Regions from separate parts of the Rhizobium sp. WCS2018Hpa-16 genome, predicted to be linked through region 2. Evidence: riboswitches for the same ligand, from Rfam matches in the RefSeq annotation. Region 2 holds a riboswitch; each other region holds the start of a gene.
The links. Region 2 has a riboswitch for thiamine pyrophosphate ahead of thiB (thiamine ABC transporter substrate binding subunit). Riboswitches for the same ligand answer to the same signal wherever they lie in the genome.
Positions count from the first base shown of each region.

Region 1: linked by a shared signal. The riboswitch ahead of RQI55_RS13315 (hydroxyethylthiazole kinase) and the one ahead of thiB (thiamine ABC transporter substrate binding subunit) in region 2 are both predicted to bind thiamine pyrophosphate.
Region 3: linked by a shared signal. The riboswitch ahead of thiC (phosphomethylpyrimidine synthase ThiC) and the one ahead of thiB (thiamine ABC transporter substrate binding subunit) in region 2 are both predicted to bind thiamine pyrophosphate.

Region 1 is NZ_JAVTIX010000003.1:467,814-472,652, forward strand. Features, by position in the region: gene RQI55_RS13300 (Lrp/AsnC family transcriptional regulator) at 1-131, shown strand, start outside; gene thiD (bifunctional hydroxymethylpyrimidine kinase/phosphomethylpyrimidine kinase) at 134-934, opposite strand; gene thiE (thiamine phosphate synthase) at 931-1,590, opposite strand; gene RQI55_RS13315 (hydroxyethylthiazole kinase) at 1,577-2,314, opposite strand; TPP riboswitch at 2,380-2,483, opposite strand; gene iolG (inositol 2-dehydrogenase) at 2,563-3,555, opposite strand; gene RQI55_RS13325 (telomere resolvase) at 3,677-4,839, opposite strand, start outside.
Region 2 is NZ_JAVTIX010000004.1:136,580-141,418, forward strand. Features, by position in the region: gene RQI55_RS14705 (M48 family metalloprotease) at 1-284, opposite strand, end outside; gene RQI55_RS14710 (ATP-binding cassette domain-containing protein) at 605-1,321, opposite strand; gene thiP (thiamine/thiamine pyrophosphate ABC transporter permease ThiP) at 1,318-2,937, opposite strand; gene thiB (thiamine ABC transporter substrate binding subunit) at 2,956-3,969, opposite strand; TPP riboswitch at 4,008-4,116, opposite strand; gene RQI55_RS14725 (ABC-F family ATP-binding cassette domain-containing protein) at 4,194-4,839, opposite strand, start outside.
Region 3 is NZ_JAVTIX010000004.1:19,545-24,383, reverse strand. Features, by position in the region: gene RQI55_RS14225 (DUF1839 family protein) at 1-380, opposite strand, end outside; gene RQI55_RS14220 (amino acid--[acyl-carrier-protein] ligase) at 388-1,296, opposite strand; gene RQI55_RS14215 (acyl-CoA dehydrogenase family protein) at 1,301-2,482, opposite strand; gene RQI55_RS14210 (acyl carrier protein) at 2,482-2,733, opposite strand; TPP riboswitch at 2,901-3,012, shown strand; gene thiC (phosphomethylpyrimidine synthase ThiC) at 3,117-4,839, shown strand, end outside.

The sequences.
Region 1 (4,839 bases), on a different contig from region 2:
TCGAGGTCGAAACAGCCGGTGATTTCGAGAGGGTTCACAAAGACGTACTTTCGAAACTGCCCGGCGTTTCGCGCATTCATTCCAGCTTCGCCATTCGCAACGCACTGGCCAGCCCTAAGCCAAGGGGCTGAATTCAGGCATGCCACCAGCGATAAAAGTGATGCACCGGCCCGTGCCCACCGCCAATTTTCAGCTTCTGTCCTGCAGCCAGCGCACCGTGGAGATATTCTTTTGAGAGCCCAACAGCCTCCGCCAGCGTATTGCCAAGCGCCAGATGTGCGGTAATGGCAGCCGCCAGCGTGCAGCCGGTGCCGTGGTCGTTGCGCGTTTGAATGCGTGGCATGGAGAATTCCTGCACCTCGTTACCATCCACCAGCAGATCGACGCTATCGCAGCCCGTGCCATGGCCACCTTTCACCAGAACAGCGCGAGCGCCGGTCTTCAAGATCGCCTCTGCCTGGCGCACCATGTCTTTGTTGTTTTCCGCCATCGGCTGGCCACTGAGAAGGGCTGCTTCCGGCAGGTTCGGTGTCGCAAGCCATGCCAGCGGCAGCAATCTGCTGCGCAGCGTCTCGATAGCGTCTTCCTGCAACAGTCGATCACCCGATGTCGCAACCATCACCGGGTCGAGCACGATGGGCTTGTCGATGCTGCGGAGACCAGCGGCGATGGTCTCAATCGTCTCAATCCGCGATACCATGCCGATCTTGACCGCACCGATGTTGATGTCGGAGAAAACGGCATCCATTTGCGCGCCGATCATCCTTGTCGAGACGTCTTCAACAGCCGTCACGCCCCGCGTGTTCTGGGCGGTAATGGCGGTGATGACGCTGGCACCGTATACACCCAAGGCAGAAAACGTCTTCAGGTCTGCCTGTATTCCTGCACCGCCACCGCTGTCGGAACCGGCAATTGTCAAGGCAATCGCTGTCATTGGCGCGCCTCCAGAGCCGCATCCACCGCATGGCGGAAAGCTTGTGTGGCACCGGCAATATCAACCGCGCGGAACAGGGCGGAGATGACAGCAACGCCGTCGGCACCAGCCTCGATCACACCCGGCAAAGTCTCCAGCGAGATGCCTGCGATGGCACCCACTGGCATATGGCCCCGGTCGCGTTTCAGCTGCGCGCGCAACTGCCTGAAGCCCTCAAGTCCCACCGGCGCATCGGGATTGACCTTGGAAACGGTCTCGAAAACACCGCCAATACAAGCATAGTCAGCCGGGGAACCGGCGACGCGTTTTGCATCCTCCATGTTCTTGACGGTCATGCCGATGATAGCATTGTCACCCAAAAGGCGCCGAGCCATATGGGCGTCCATGTCATCCGCGCCCAGATGCACACCATCTGCCCCGCATGCCAGCGCCACATCCACACGGTCATTGATCACAAGGGGCACGCCCGTTGCGCCAAGCGCCTCTCGAATGAGCGTCGCCTGTTCGATCATATGCCGCGTCGAGCCATGCTTGTCGCGATACTGAATGATTGTTGCGCCGTGCAGCGCTGCGACCGCCGCCAGTTCCGGCAATGGTGCAATGTCACATAGCGACGCATCGACCAGCGCATTCAGCCGGTAATCAATCTTCATCATGGTCAATCCTCGCATGGGACAAGATATCTTGCTCGGTGACGGCGTTCAGCGCGTCCAGAAATGCGGCCTCGAATGTGCCGGGGCCACGGGCATGCAGGGCAGCGAGTTCTGCCGAGACACCTGTTACGACAAGCGCTGCTGCTGCCGCCAGCATCGCATCAATCTCCACCGCCATGAATGCCGCGATGACACCGCCGGATAGGCATCCGGTGCCTGTCACCTTTGCCATCCACTTGTGGCCGTTCTGAACTTTGATCTTTCTGAGGTCGTCCCGCAGCAGGTCTTCCGGCCCGGTCTGAATGCGCAGCGCCTTGCCGACATCACCGATCACGGCCATTTCAGCCGCATTGCCGCGCACGATGGTGGGCTGAAGTCCAATCAGTTCGTGCGCAAAGTCCAGTCGGGATGGCGAGTAGTCGCAGTGCACTGGATCGATGATCCATGGCTTTCCGTGTTCGTTTGCGATCCCAACCGCAATGCGAATGACGCTGCGGCGCGCCGCATCCAGTGTGCCCAGATTGATCGTCAGAGCATCAACCTTGGAAACAAAGCTTTCGATTTCTTCTTCGGACGATGTCATGGACGGAATGCCGCCAATGGCGGTGATGCCATCTGCGGTGAACTTCTGCACCACGGTGTTCATCAGGCAATGGACACGCGGTCGTCGTTGTCGCACCCGCACCAGAAGCTCTGCGGCTGTTTGTGCCGTTGGATAACTCGCCATGCTCTATCATCTCCAGATGCATCATCACGGAGATCCAGGTCGAGCGGAGAAAAGAAAAGCATTGCCAGTGGCGACTGTTCCGTTCCTACGCCGGCATGACCCGGATCAGGTTCAAGGGTCCGGCTCAGCGCCATCTCAGCATCGTTAAGATGCTCCCCTCGGAATGTCTGGAAACTGTCGTTTTTTGTGTTGGGTGTCAACGACAATTAAAAAACGGAGGCAGATAGCCTCCGTCTTCTTTGCGCGTATTAGACGATCTGGACGAGCACTTTCTCGCGAGCCGATTTCAGTGCGGCATCTGCCAGTTTCAGAGCGATTAATCCATCATGGGCAGAGGGGGAAGGTGCTACATCATTCTCGACCGAATCGATGAAGGCCTTGATTTCTGCCGCATAGGCTTCCGTATAGCGCGTCATGAAGAAATCATGCAGCGCCGGGCGGGTGTAGCCATCTTTCGTGGCCACTTCGATGGAGACGGGGCGCTGGTTTTCAGCGGCGACCGAGCCGAGCGAGCCGTGCACTTCGATCCGCTGATCATAACCGTATGTCGCACGGCGCGAGTTTGAAATGCTGGCCTGGCGTCCGCTTGCCGTTGTCAGGATGATGCTGGCGCTATCGTAATCGCCGAGTTCACCGATTCTCGGGTCCACCAGAACGGAGCCTGTTGCAAACACGCTGACGATTTCTTCGCCAAGCAGGAAGCGGGCAATATCGAAGTCATGGATCGTCATGTCGCGGAAAATGCCGCCGGAGACCTTGATATATTCAGGTGGTGGCGCGCCGGGGTCACGGCTAACAATTGTCACCATCTCCACATCGCCGATCTGGCCGTCATCGATGGCCTTGCGCACGGCGCGGAAATGCGGGTCGAAACGGCGGTTGAAGCCGAGCATGATCTTCGCGCCGGTTTCCTTGACAACCTCGATGCAGGCGGCTGCGCGGGCGACATCCAGATCGATAGGCTTTTCGCAGAAGATTGCCTTGCCAGCGCGGGCGAAACGCTCGATCAGATCGGCGTGGGTGTTGGTGGGCGTGCAGATGATGACGGCATCGATATCGGGGTTGGCGAGAACCGCATCGATGGTGCTGATTTCGCAGCCGCTTTCATTCGCAATCGCCTGCGCGGCCTCGGGGAAAGCATCCACGACAGCTACCAGTTTTGCTCTGGCGTCAGAGGCAATCGCCTTTGCGTGCACTTTTCCGATGCGACCTGCACCCAGCAAAGCCAATCTCGTTACCATCGTATCCTCCCGATCCTGTTGCCTGCTTATGGAACGCACATGCGAACCCTAGCTATTTTGGAATATATGTTCCAACTTGCTAGAGCGGCATTTTGTCGGTGTCAAGGCGTGGGTTATGGCCTCAAGCCTGCGGCATGCCTGGGATACGGTTCACCTCAATCATCTGCTGGATGGTGCGCTCCGCAACACGCTCGGCACGCACCTTCGATTGCGCCGCATCCTCGGGAAATGTGTAGGTCATGTAAGACAGCGATGTTTCGAGATCATTGTTGTTGTGGCCAAGGATGGCGGCGAAATAGCTGTTCTTGGTCACGCTGGGCGGCGCAAAATTACGATAGGCTATTTCGGCATAAAGATGGCGCAGACCGTAAGGCTTCGGCGGCTCTTCCTTGGGCCAAATATCCTCGAATTTGGCGATCACCGCATCGCGCAGTGGCAGGCGCACCTCGGCAGTAAAATCGTCCACATTCAGCCCAAGCCAGGATTTTCCGTCGCTGCTTTCGCGCAGGCGGCTGTAGGCATCAAGAACGATGCGGGATTGTTCCAGCACCGGAATTTCATAGGTCACGCCAAACTTGGTGCCTTCGCCCTGCTTCGTCTTGGCCTGACCGTTGAACAGCACGCTCCATTTCGAAACGCCCTTGCCGTAGGGTGCTGGCGTTAATTCTGCCTGGGTGAAGACCTCATAGGGACGCCGACCTGTGGTGCCCATCAGGCCGATTGCGACCGTCATGATATCTGAGGATTGCAGGTAGCGCCGACAGCGCCGCATCACCTCGGCATAGTTCTCAAACGTGATCAGCGAGCCATGCTTGTTGGCGATCTTCGCCATTTTGATCTTGCGCGCTTCATCATAGAGCTGCGGCGTTCCGGCGGCGATGCGCAGCATGGGGTGCTCTTCGCCAAAGGCTTCGCGCAGCGCATTTCGGTATTTGGTGATGTAGGAAATGACCGTGGCCTGCGCCTTATCGCCCATGGACGCCATCTCGGCATCCCACAGCGCCTGCATCTCCGCCTTTGTCGTCACGCCATTCGTAGCATCAATGAAGTCCGAGACGCGCAACAGAAAACGGGGCTTGCGTCCCACCATGCTGTATTCGGCCCGCTCAAGTTTTTCCCTAATGGAATGTGCCACACCACGCACGGGATATTCAGCGGTCTTGATATAGGTGTCGAGGCGCTCACGAAGCTTTTTCATGTTGCAGATCGCCAGCGGCGTCGTCTTCGGGCCAAAGGCGTCTTTCAGCGCATATCTATATTTTACGATATAGAGTTCGAGCGTCT
Region 2 (4,839 bases):
TTTTCCGAGACTGCCGTCAGCGCACCCGCAATGCGGGCCACGAGGCGTTCAGTCTTATCGTCGTGATATTCGCCGCCATAGCTTGCCACGATGCGCGGATGCTCACGCGCACCCATCTGGGCACGCGGATCGTCCTTTTGAACCTGCTCCACGGTCTGCGGATTGTCAGATGGCTTGAGCGTTGACTGGTAGGACGAGCTGAAGAGAGACTGGCACGCCGACAGCACGAAGCCGGCGGTCGCCAATGCCAGCGTGCGCTTGACCAGCCTGCCTGTCTTCCGCATCTTCTGACTGGAGGTGTGGCCCCGCAGAGCCTTCACACACGTCATCATCCTGCCTGTCTGCTCCAAACGTTCCTGATCATCCGTTAAAGTGCAGACCAGTATGCCATATTAGCCCTAGGGGCATGTGAATGCGCAAACAATCGAAATGATCCGCCATTTGCAAATATATTATCAGATCGCTTGTTTGCATCACTTCTCAAGCAGTTGTGAATGAATCGCAACTGCAAAATTTGCGCATCGACCGTGTTATTTTGCAAGGCTTGACAGTGACCCGCGTCGAAATTGTGACGCGGCATAACCGCGAATGCTGAGCGACAATCTCACGCCGCCAGAAATATCCTGATTGGCTCAAGATGGGTCGCGGCAAAAAACGCGTCAACACTGCCTTCAAACAGCACCTGACCGTGATGAAGAAACACAACCGCATCTGCCAGTTTGCTTATATCATCAGGGTTGTGCGTCACCAGAAGAACGGTGTTGCCCAGTTCCTTATGCAGCGCCCGCAGCAGGCTTCCCATGCCGGCGCGAAGGCCGGGATCGAGTGCCGCAAACGGCTCATCCAGAGCCATGATGCTGCGACGGCGCACCAGGGCTCTGGCCAGCGCCGCCCTTTGCCGCTCGCCGCCAGACATGGTCGAAGGCAGGCGTCTTTCAAAACCGGCAAGCCCGACGCGCTCAAGCGCCTTGCTGATCACGACCTTGTCAGCGGCACCCAGCTTCAGGGATGAATTGATGCCCAATCCAACATTTGTGAAGATATCCAGATGGGCAAAGAGATTGTTGTCCTGAAAAACCACGGAGACTGGCCGTTGCGAGGGATCAAGCCCGCGCATATCCTGTCCCTCGATCAGCAACTTCCCGCGATCCGGCGCTTCAAAGCCCGCAACGAGATTGAGGAGCGTGGACTTCCCCGATCCAGACGGACCGACAATGGCTGTCACCTTGCCGCGCGCAAAGCGGCAATCCAGCGCAAAATTCTGCTGGCCGAGCGTAAGCTCGATCTTCTCAATGCTGACAGCAATATCGTGCAGGGTCATGCGATGGCTTTCGCTGGCTGACGGGAAACGCCCCCGGCGGCGAGGACGAGGCAGATGACGCCCAAGATGAAGGCGTAACCCGCCGCATCATTGGTCCGGTAACTGCCCATATTGCTATAGACCAGCCAGGGCAATGTCGTGAAGTTTTCCGAGCCGAACAGGGCAACAGCACCGAGATCGCCGAGCGAAAGCGCCATGGCGAATGAAAATGCCGTCGCAACCGGTCTCCATAGAACCGGCCATTCAACAAGGCGAAGCCGGGACAGACCTGATATCCCGAGACTGGCAGCCAATCGCCCACTGCGGGTCTGATGGGCGATGTATGCAGGTTCCAGCACCCGCATCACGAATGGCAGCGCCATCAGCATGTTGATGATGGAGACAAGGATAGGCGCAAATGTCGAGACATCGCCCAGCGGTCGCAACAGCAGAAACCAGCCACTCCCCAGAACGACCGGAGGCACGAGCAGCACCAGGGCCGATCCGGCACCCATGGCTGTAAACAAGACCCGAAGCGGTCCAGCCGGTCGTCTTTGCCCAGCGATAGCCTGACGGGCGCGCACAAGTGCGACCGAAATGAGAATGGCAAGAGACGCGGACTGGAGCGCGATCAGCAGGCTGGTGATCGCAGCCTTGAGGAATGCGCTTGCAAGCAGCAGCCGCGAAAGATCCGCGGTCAGTCCAGATGCTGCGACCGCGCAGAGAGGCAATGCGACCAAAACCATGGCAAGCATGATCATCGATCCATCCCACAGACGCGCCGTCCACCTGTCGCTATCGAAGCGTCGCACGGCTTTCGCCTGCGTCAAAGCTTCCGCATCGGCAGAGGGTAAACGCGCCAGCAGCGCAAGCAGCACGCTGGTCATGATGATCTGCATCAGGGAAAGCGAAATGGCGCGGGGTGGATCGAAATCAAAACGCAGCGCCTGATAGATGGCGACCTCGATCGTGGTTGCCGCAGGCCCACCCCCCAGCAACAAAACGAGTGTGAAGCTCGTGGCGCAGAGCATGAAGATCAGACCGGCCACGCCCGGGATGAGACGCGCAATGGCCGGCCATTCCACGAAGCGAAACGTCGAGAGTGGACCAAAACTCAGGCTGGCAGCGATGCGCCAATATTCCCCCGGAACCCGCTCAAGCCCGGCCAGAAAGAACCGTACCGCCAGCGGCAAATTGAAAAACACATGGGCAATCAGAATACCGGACAGACCATAGATGCTGAAAGGCTGCTCTGCGCCAGCCGCCATGAAGACCGTGTTGAATATCCCTTGCCTGCCCCAGATGGCGATAATCCCCAGCGCACCGACAATCACCGGAAGTCCCATCGGCACCGCCATGAGCCGGATGATCCAGATGCGGCCGGGAAAATCCCGCTGTCGCGCCAGCGCCAGCGCCACTGGCAGGCCGAGAGCTATCGACAAGACGGTGGAAAGCGTTGCTTGCCAGAGAGTGAAGCGCAATATGCGCAGCGTATAGACATCCAGCACCTCAGCGGACGCTGTGTCGGCATCAAACGAGAGGAGCGCCGCGACGGCAAGGCCCATGAACAAAAGAACGGCAACAAATGCCACCGTTCCACTGACAATAAACCTTCGACGTTCAACGCGCTCGATCATGATGAAGAGCGATCCGTCTTACTTGACGCTCATCGCAGCCAGCCATTCATCGATCCAAGCCTTGCGATTTTTGGCAACCTCTTCGGGGGACATCAAAAAGGTTTTGGCAGGCTGGACGAGCTTGGAAAATGCCTCAGGCAAGGGGGCAGATGTGGCCGCAACCGGCATCATCCAGTTGTTTTCTGGAATGGCGTCCTGAAAGCCCGGCTTCAGCATGAAAGCGAGAAACTGCTTTGCCAGGGGCTTTTCCGGCGCGTTCTTCAGGATGCCCGCAACTTCGATCTGGATATAGTGACCCTCTTCGAAACTGGCAGCCTGATAGCGATCCGTCTTTTCCGACACCATGTGATAGGCGGGAGACGTGGTGTAGGAAAGCACCATCGGCACCTCTCCCTTGGTAAACAGGCCATAGGATTCAGACCAACCCGGCGTCACCGTCAGCACGCGGGTCTTGAGCTTCGCCCAAGCCTCCGGCGCCTTGTCGCCATAAACCGACTTGACCCACAAAAGCAGCCCGAGACCCGGGGTGGATGTTCGCGGATCCTGAATTGCGATCTTCTGCGAGGGATCGCCCTCTACCAATTCCCTAAGGCTTTTCGGCGGGTTCTTCAGTGTCTGCGTATCGTAGACGACAGCGAAATGCCCGTAATCATAGGGCACGAAAACATCGTCCTTGAACCCACCCGGCACCTTGGCCGCTGATGTATCGATGCCTGACTGCTCGAACAATCCCGTCTGGCGGGCCTCCGTCACGAGGTTTGTATCCAGACCCAACACCACATCCGCACTGGAGCCTGCGCCTTCCAGCTTCAGCCGGTTGAGCAAAGCCATACCATCGGCCACGCCAACGAAGTTGACTGTGCAATTGCACGTCTCTTCGAAAGACGCCTTGACCTTGGGGCCGGGACCCCATTCGGAAACAAAGCTCTCATAGGTGTAGACGGTCAGCACCTTCTTGTCTTGCGCATGGGCGAAACCGGGCAATGCGAAAGACGCGGCAACAAGACTATGAATGAACAGACGACGCATCAGACAACCTCCTCGAATGGACGAACGGGAAAGTGGCGTCTGGATGGAAGCCGTCTAATCCCTCCGCCGGTGTTAACCGGATCAGGTTCTTCGGGTTGGCAAATGCCTCTCAGCCCTGCCCTATCAGACAAAGCACCCCGTTAGATCTAGGCAAAGCTGTAATTGGTTGCCGCGGTATTGGCAAGATGCAGACGAGACACCCGCGCCGGGGGTGCGGGTCGCATCCGTTAGCCTTCCATTTCCTCACGAAGCATTTCAAGCTCCAGCCATTCTTCTTCCATGGCCTCCAGCTTTTCGCGAAGCTTCGACATTTCGTCGGCCAGCGTGTTGAAGGCGGTTGGGTTTTTGGCAAACAGCTGCGGATCGGCCATGCGCTCTTCGCGCTTGGCAATTTCGGCCTGCGCCTTTTCCATTTCCTTGGGCAGATTTTCCAGCGCAAACTTCTGCTTGAAGGAGAGCTTCACTTTCGCCTTGCCGGTTTCACCGGATGATGAGGATGCTTTGCTCTTTTCCTGCTTTTCAGCCTTTTTCTTCTCGTCAGACGCGCCCTTGCGCTGCGCCATCATATCCGAGTAGCCACCGGCATATTCGATCCACCGGCCATCCGGCGCTTCGGGATTGGCAGGCGCAATCGTCGATGTGACAGTCCGGTCGAGGAAGTCGCGATCATGGCTGACAAGAATGACGGTTCCGGAAAAGCCGGCAACGATTTCCTGCAGCAGATCGAGCGTTTCAATATCGAGATCGTTGGTCGGCTCGTCGAGGATCAGAAGGTTTGTCGGCTTTGCAAGAATGCGCGCCAGCATCAGACGCGCGCGCTCGCCGCCGGAAAGCCTGCGGATGGGCGTGCGCGCCTGTTCAGGCTGAAACAGA
Region 3 (4,839 bases), 120 kb from region 2:
TTGCCATGGTCATGGCGATATCCCACACCCTTTGTATCGGGCATGTAGAAGCTGTCCATCTCGATGAGGCAGATGCGGCCCCGCTGCAACTGTGCTGCAATGTGGTTTTCGAGCCTGTCGAAAATCGCAAGCTCCGTCACGCGGATGCCGTAGAGCGCGTCGAGATCTTCCAGCGGTACCTTGAAGAAGGTGAACTGGTCTCCTTCAAAATCCTGGGTCAGGGTGAAGCCGAGCATGGCTTCCGGCGCATATCCGCTGGCGGCCAGAAGCTCGATCCACACGTCGACATAGCAGTTCGTTTCCGGCCACATCCGCTCCAGTGAGTGAAGCGGATGGGGACCATAATGTGCAGCGTCCAGAGCCGGAAAAATGCTTGTCATGCCAGCCTTAGCCCCAAAGCGTATCGCGCACCGGCTGCGGCCATGCGTCCACATCCAGACCGTGTTTTGCAAACAGCGCCAGCGCAATGCGTTCAAGGCCAAAGCCTACGCAGGCCGTGTGTGCCACCGCGCCATCGCTGAGGTTGAGGCCCCATTTCGCGCCGAACGCATCCTGATGGTAGTTGAAGCTCATGCAGGCTGTCAGGTTCTCGGTTGAGGTGACCGGAATCAACAGCTCGAATTTCAGGTTCTGGTCGCGCTGGTTGTTGGCCAGCATCTTGCCTGCGCGTCCGAAGAACGGGTCGTTGGCAATGTCGATTTTCACGTCGAGGCCTACCTTCTCCATCATCTCCACGCCGCGATCCATCCACAACTGGCGGAATTCCGTGACGTCGCTTTCCGTGCCCATGCGAACATATTCACGCATGCGGAAAAGCTGCTGGCGGGCAGGGTCCTTGGAGGGTTCATGGCGGAAGCAGTAGGACTGGATGTCGTAAAGGCCACCGGCTGCGGGAAGGGCGCCGCGCTTGGCAATCGTCGGATAGAGCGGATAGCAGGCCGCCGGTGTCAGAACGATGTCCGTTGCCTTCTGGTCCTTGGTCCAGTCGGTGCCGTCATCCATGCTTTTCAGCAGGCTGACATGGTCCAGCTCGCAGCCGCAAAAGGAATGCACGGTTCCCGCCAGCTGCGGAAAGCTCTTCATGTAGCCGCTTTTTTCGAAATAGGCGCGGTTGATGCCGGGCGGGAAGCGAATGGCTTCGGCCTTATCCGGGCCACCGACCCTGTCGATCAAGCGCTCGAAAGCAACGATGACGTCTTCGAACTGGCCGCTTCGACCATAAAGGCCGTCCACGCCGGTATCGATCAAAAGCCCTTTGTCGAACAGGCGATCGAGAAAGGAAGTCTGCATGTCCATGGTCTTATCCCAAAAGGCTGATGTCCTGCTTCTGAACGAGCAGGAGATTGGCAGAATTGCCCAATATGCGGTCGTTTGAAATCATGAGCTGCGCTGAATGCGCATCGCGTAAATGTCTGCCGAGACTATAAGGCGTCCCGTTTTTGTATCCCATGATGCCGCAGATCAGCATGGCATGGTTGATGATTTCCAGAATGGTTTCGGACGAGCATATCTTCACATTGTTCATGGCGATGGCAAAAGCCATAGACATGAGTGTCTCAGGGTCGTCCTTGGTCTGGTCGTAGGCCTTGAGGCCAGCGATGATGTTCGATTTGACGATTTGCAGCTTGTTGGAAACCTCTGCCAGACGAATGGCACCCGGAGGCGCGACACCAGGCGATTTGCGGGCAGCAGCGCGAACGAAGGCCTGCGCACGGGCAACAGCATCAGCCGCAATGCCGTACCACACACCGCTCCAGAAAAGATGCGATGTAGCCAGCATGGACTGCGCCGCAATTTCGGCAAAGGGTTTCTGGAAAATCTGCTGCGACGGGGCTTGCCCCTTGAACAGAAAGCCATCCGAGCAGGTGCCACGCATGCCGAGCGTGTTCCAGATATGGGTTCTTTCAAGGCTGTACTGGTGCTTCAGGAACACCGTCATCACCTGGTCTGTTGGCGCAGCATCGGCATGGGCCCGAGAGGTGATCAGGATTGCATCGGCTTCGCTGCCGTAGGAAATGACCGTTGCATCTTTCTCAAGACGGCAAACTTCGCCATCCACCTCAATCGCGCAGATCGAGTTGCGCAGATTTCCGCCAATGCCGCCTTCTGTTGTGGCTGAACCCAGCAACAATTGCTCATCGGCCATGCGGCGCATGAAGGCGCTGTGCCATTCACTGTCTTCCCCATGCTCGACAAGGCTCGATGCCTTGATCTGATGCATGGCAAAAATCATTGCTGTCGCGGAGCAGGCCTGCCCCAGCGTGCAGCAGATATCGGTGATTTCGCTTGGGCTTGCGCCTTCGCCGCCCAGATGGACGGGAACCTGAATGCCAAGCAAGCGCTCTTGTCGAAGCGCTGCGATTCCTTCCTTTGGGAAGCGCCCTGCCGCGTCGACATCGTCTGCGTGGCGCGCAGCGATCGCGGCCACGCGCGTTGCTCTAACGGACAGCGTTGCATCGCTTGTGGCCACGGACAGGTCCATCAGGCAGCCTCTTTCCCATCAAGAATGGTTTTAACGGTCGCTTCGATTGCGGAAATGCTGGCGAAAGATTTGCGGTTCAACATGCTGTCTGGAAACTCGATATCAAAAGCATCTTCCAGTCCGAGCATCAGCTGCACCGAGGCAAAGGAAGAAAGTCCCGCAGCGTAAAGATCTGCTTCATCTGCAATTGTATCAACGGGAACAGGAAGTTGGCCGAATTTCGAGAGTATTTCACGAATAGTTGAATTCATTTCAAGTAGTCTCCAGTCGAGTAAGCACGATCATAGCTCAATATCGGAATTACGCTTTAAAAAATAAAATTGGAATAAACGGCTAGGTTAATTTGTCGTGACTAGGTTTGATTTCGGCGCAGGTTTGGTAACGCCTTGACAAATCATGCTCACGGGTTTCTCATTGGCGCATTCACCAGGGGTGTCCCGTCAAGGGGCTGAGATACTGCTACGATGCGCAGTGACCCGTTGAACCTGATCCAGTTCATACTGGCGTAGGGACGGTGCACACGCGCAGACAGCAGCCTGGCTGCTACGGATCACGTCATACATCCGTTTGCCCGTGGTTTTTCGTCTTTCATGCTCGAACTGGGTCTCCAACTCTTTTGCTTTGGAGCCTCACGATGAACATTGTTGCCAAGACCATCACCCCCACAGTCACCACCGGTCCGCTTCCTGCCTCGACCAAGGTTCACAGGGCAGGCGTGCTTTACCCTGATATCCGCGTTCCCATGCGCGAAATTGCCCTTCACCCCACAGCCGGTGAGCCAGCTGTCACGGTCTATGACGCTTCCGGTCCCTACACCGATCCCAAACATAAGCTCGACATCGAGGGTGGTTTGCCGCGCCTTCGCCACGCCTGGGCCGTGGCACGGGGTGACGTGGAGGCCTATGAGGGCAGACACGTCAAACCGGAAGATAACGGCTTTGCCACTGGCGAAAGGCTGACGCCCGAGTTTCCCGTGCGAAACCAGCCGCTGCGGGCGAAAGACGGCAAGGCCGTGACGCAATTGGCCTATGCCCGGGCAGGCATCATCACGCCAGAGATGGAGTTCGTCGCGATCCGCGAAAACCTTGGCCGCGAAGCCGTAAAGGAAAAGCTGGCTCGAGACGGCGAAAGTTTCGGCGCCCATATTCCCGATTACGTGACGCCGGAATTCGTGCGGCAGGAAGTGGCGGCAGGCAGGGCCATCATTCCCGCCAATATCAACCACCCGGAAGCCGAGCCGATGATTATCGGTCGCAATTTCCTCGTCAAGATCAACGCCAATATCGGCAATTCCGCCGTGACGTCATCCATGGCGGATGAGGTCGACAAGATGGTCTGGGCGATCCGTTGGGGTGGCGATACGGTGATGGACCTCTCGACCGGTCGCAATATTCATAACATCCGCGAATGGATCATCCGCAACGCTCCTGTTCCAATTGGAACGGTTCCGCTCTATCAGGCGCTGGAAAAGGTTGGTGGCATTGCCGAAGACCTGACCTGGGAGGTTTTCCGCGATACGCTGATCGAGCAGGCCGAGCAGGGGGTGGATTACTTTACCATCCATGCCGGGGTGAGGTTGCACTACATTCCGCTGACCGTCAACCGCGTGACCGGCATCGTCTCGCGCGGCGGCTCGATCATGGCCAAGTGGTGTCTGCATCACCACAAAGAATCCTTTCTCTACGAGCATTTCGAAGAGATTTGCGACATTTGCCGCGCCTATGATGTGTCCTTCTCGCTGGGTGATGGTCTTCGTCCGGGCTCGATTGCCGATGCCAATGACGCCGCGCAATTTGCCGAGCTGGAAACGCTGGGCGAACTGACGCAGATCGCATGGGCGAAGGATTGTCAGGTGATGATCGAAGGTCCGGGTCATGTGCCGATGCACAAGATCAAGGAAAACATGGATAAGCAGCTGAAGGTCTGCGGAGAAGCGCCCTTCTACACGCTTGGACCGCTGACGACCGATATCGCGCCGGGTTATGACCACATCACGTCAGGCATCGGGGCAGCGATGATCGGCTGGTTCGGCACCGCCATGCTTTGCTATGTTACGCCGAAGGAGCATCTGGGCCTGCCTGATCGTAACGACGTGAAGGTGGGTGTGATTACCTACAAGATTGCCGCCCATGCCGCCGATCTTGCCAAGGGCCATCCTGCGGCCCAGATCCGCGACAATGCGCTGTCTCGCGCGCGGTTTGAATTTCGCTGGGAGGATCAGTTCAACCTGTCGCTGGACCCGGAAACGGCCCGGTCCTTCCATGATGAGACCTTGCCCAAGGAAGCGCATAAGGTTGCGCATTTCTGCTCCATGTGCGGTCCCAAATTCTGTTCGATGCGCATCTCCCATGACATCA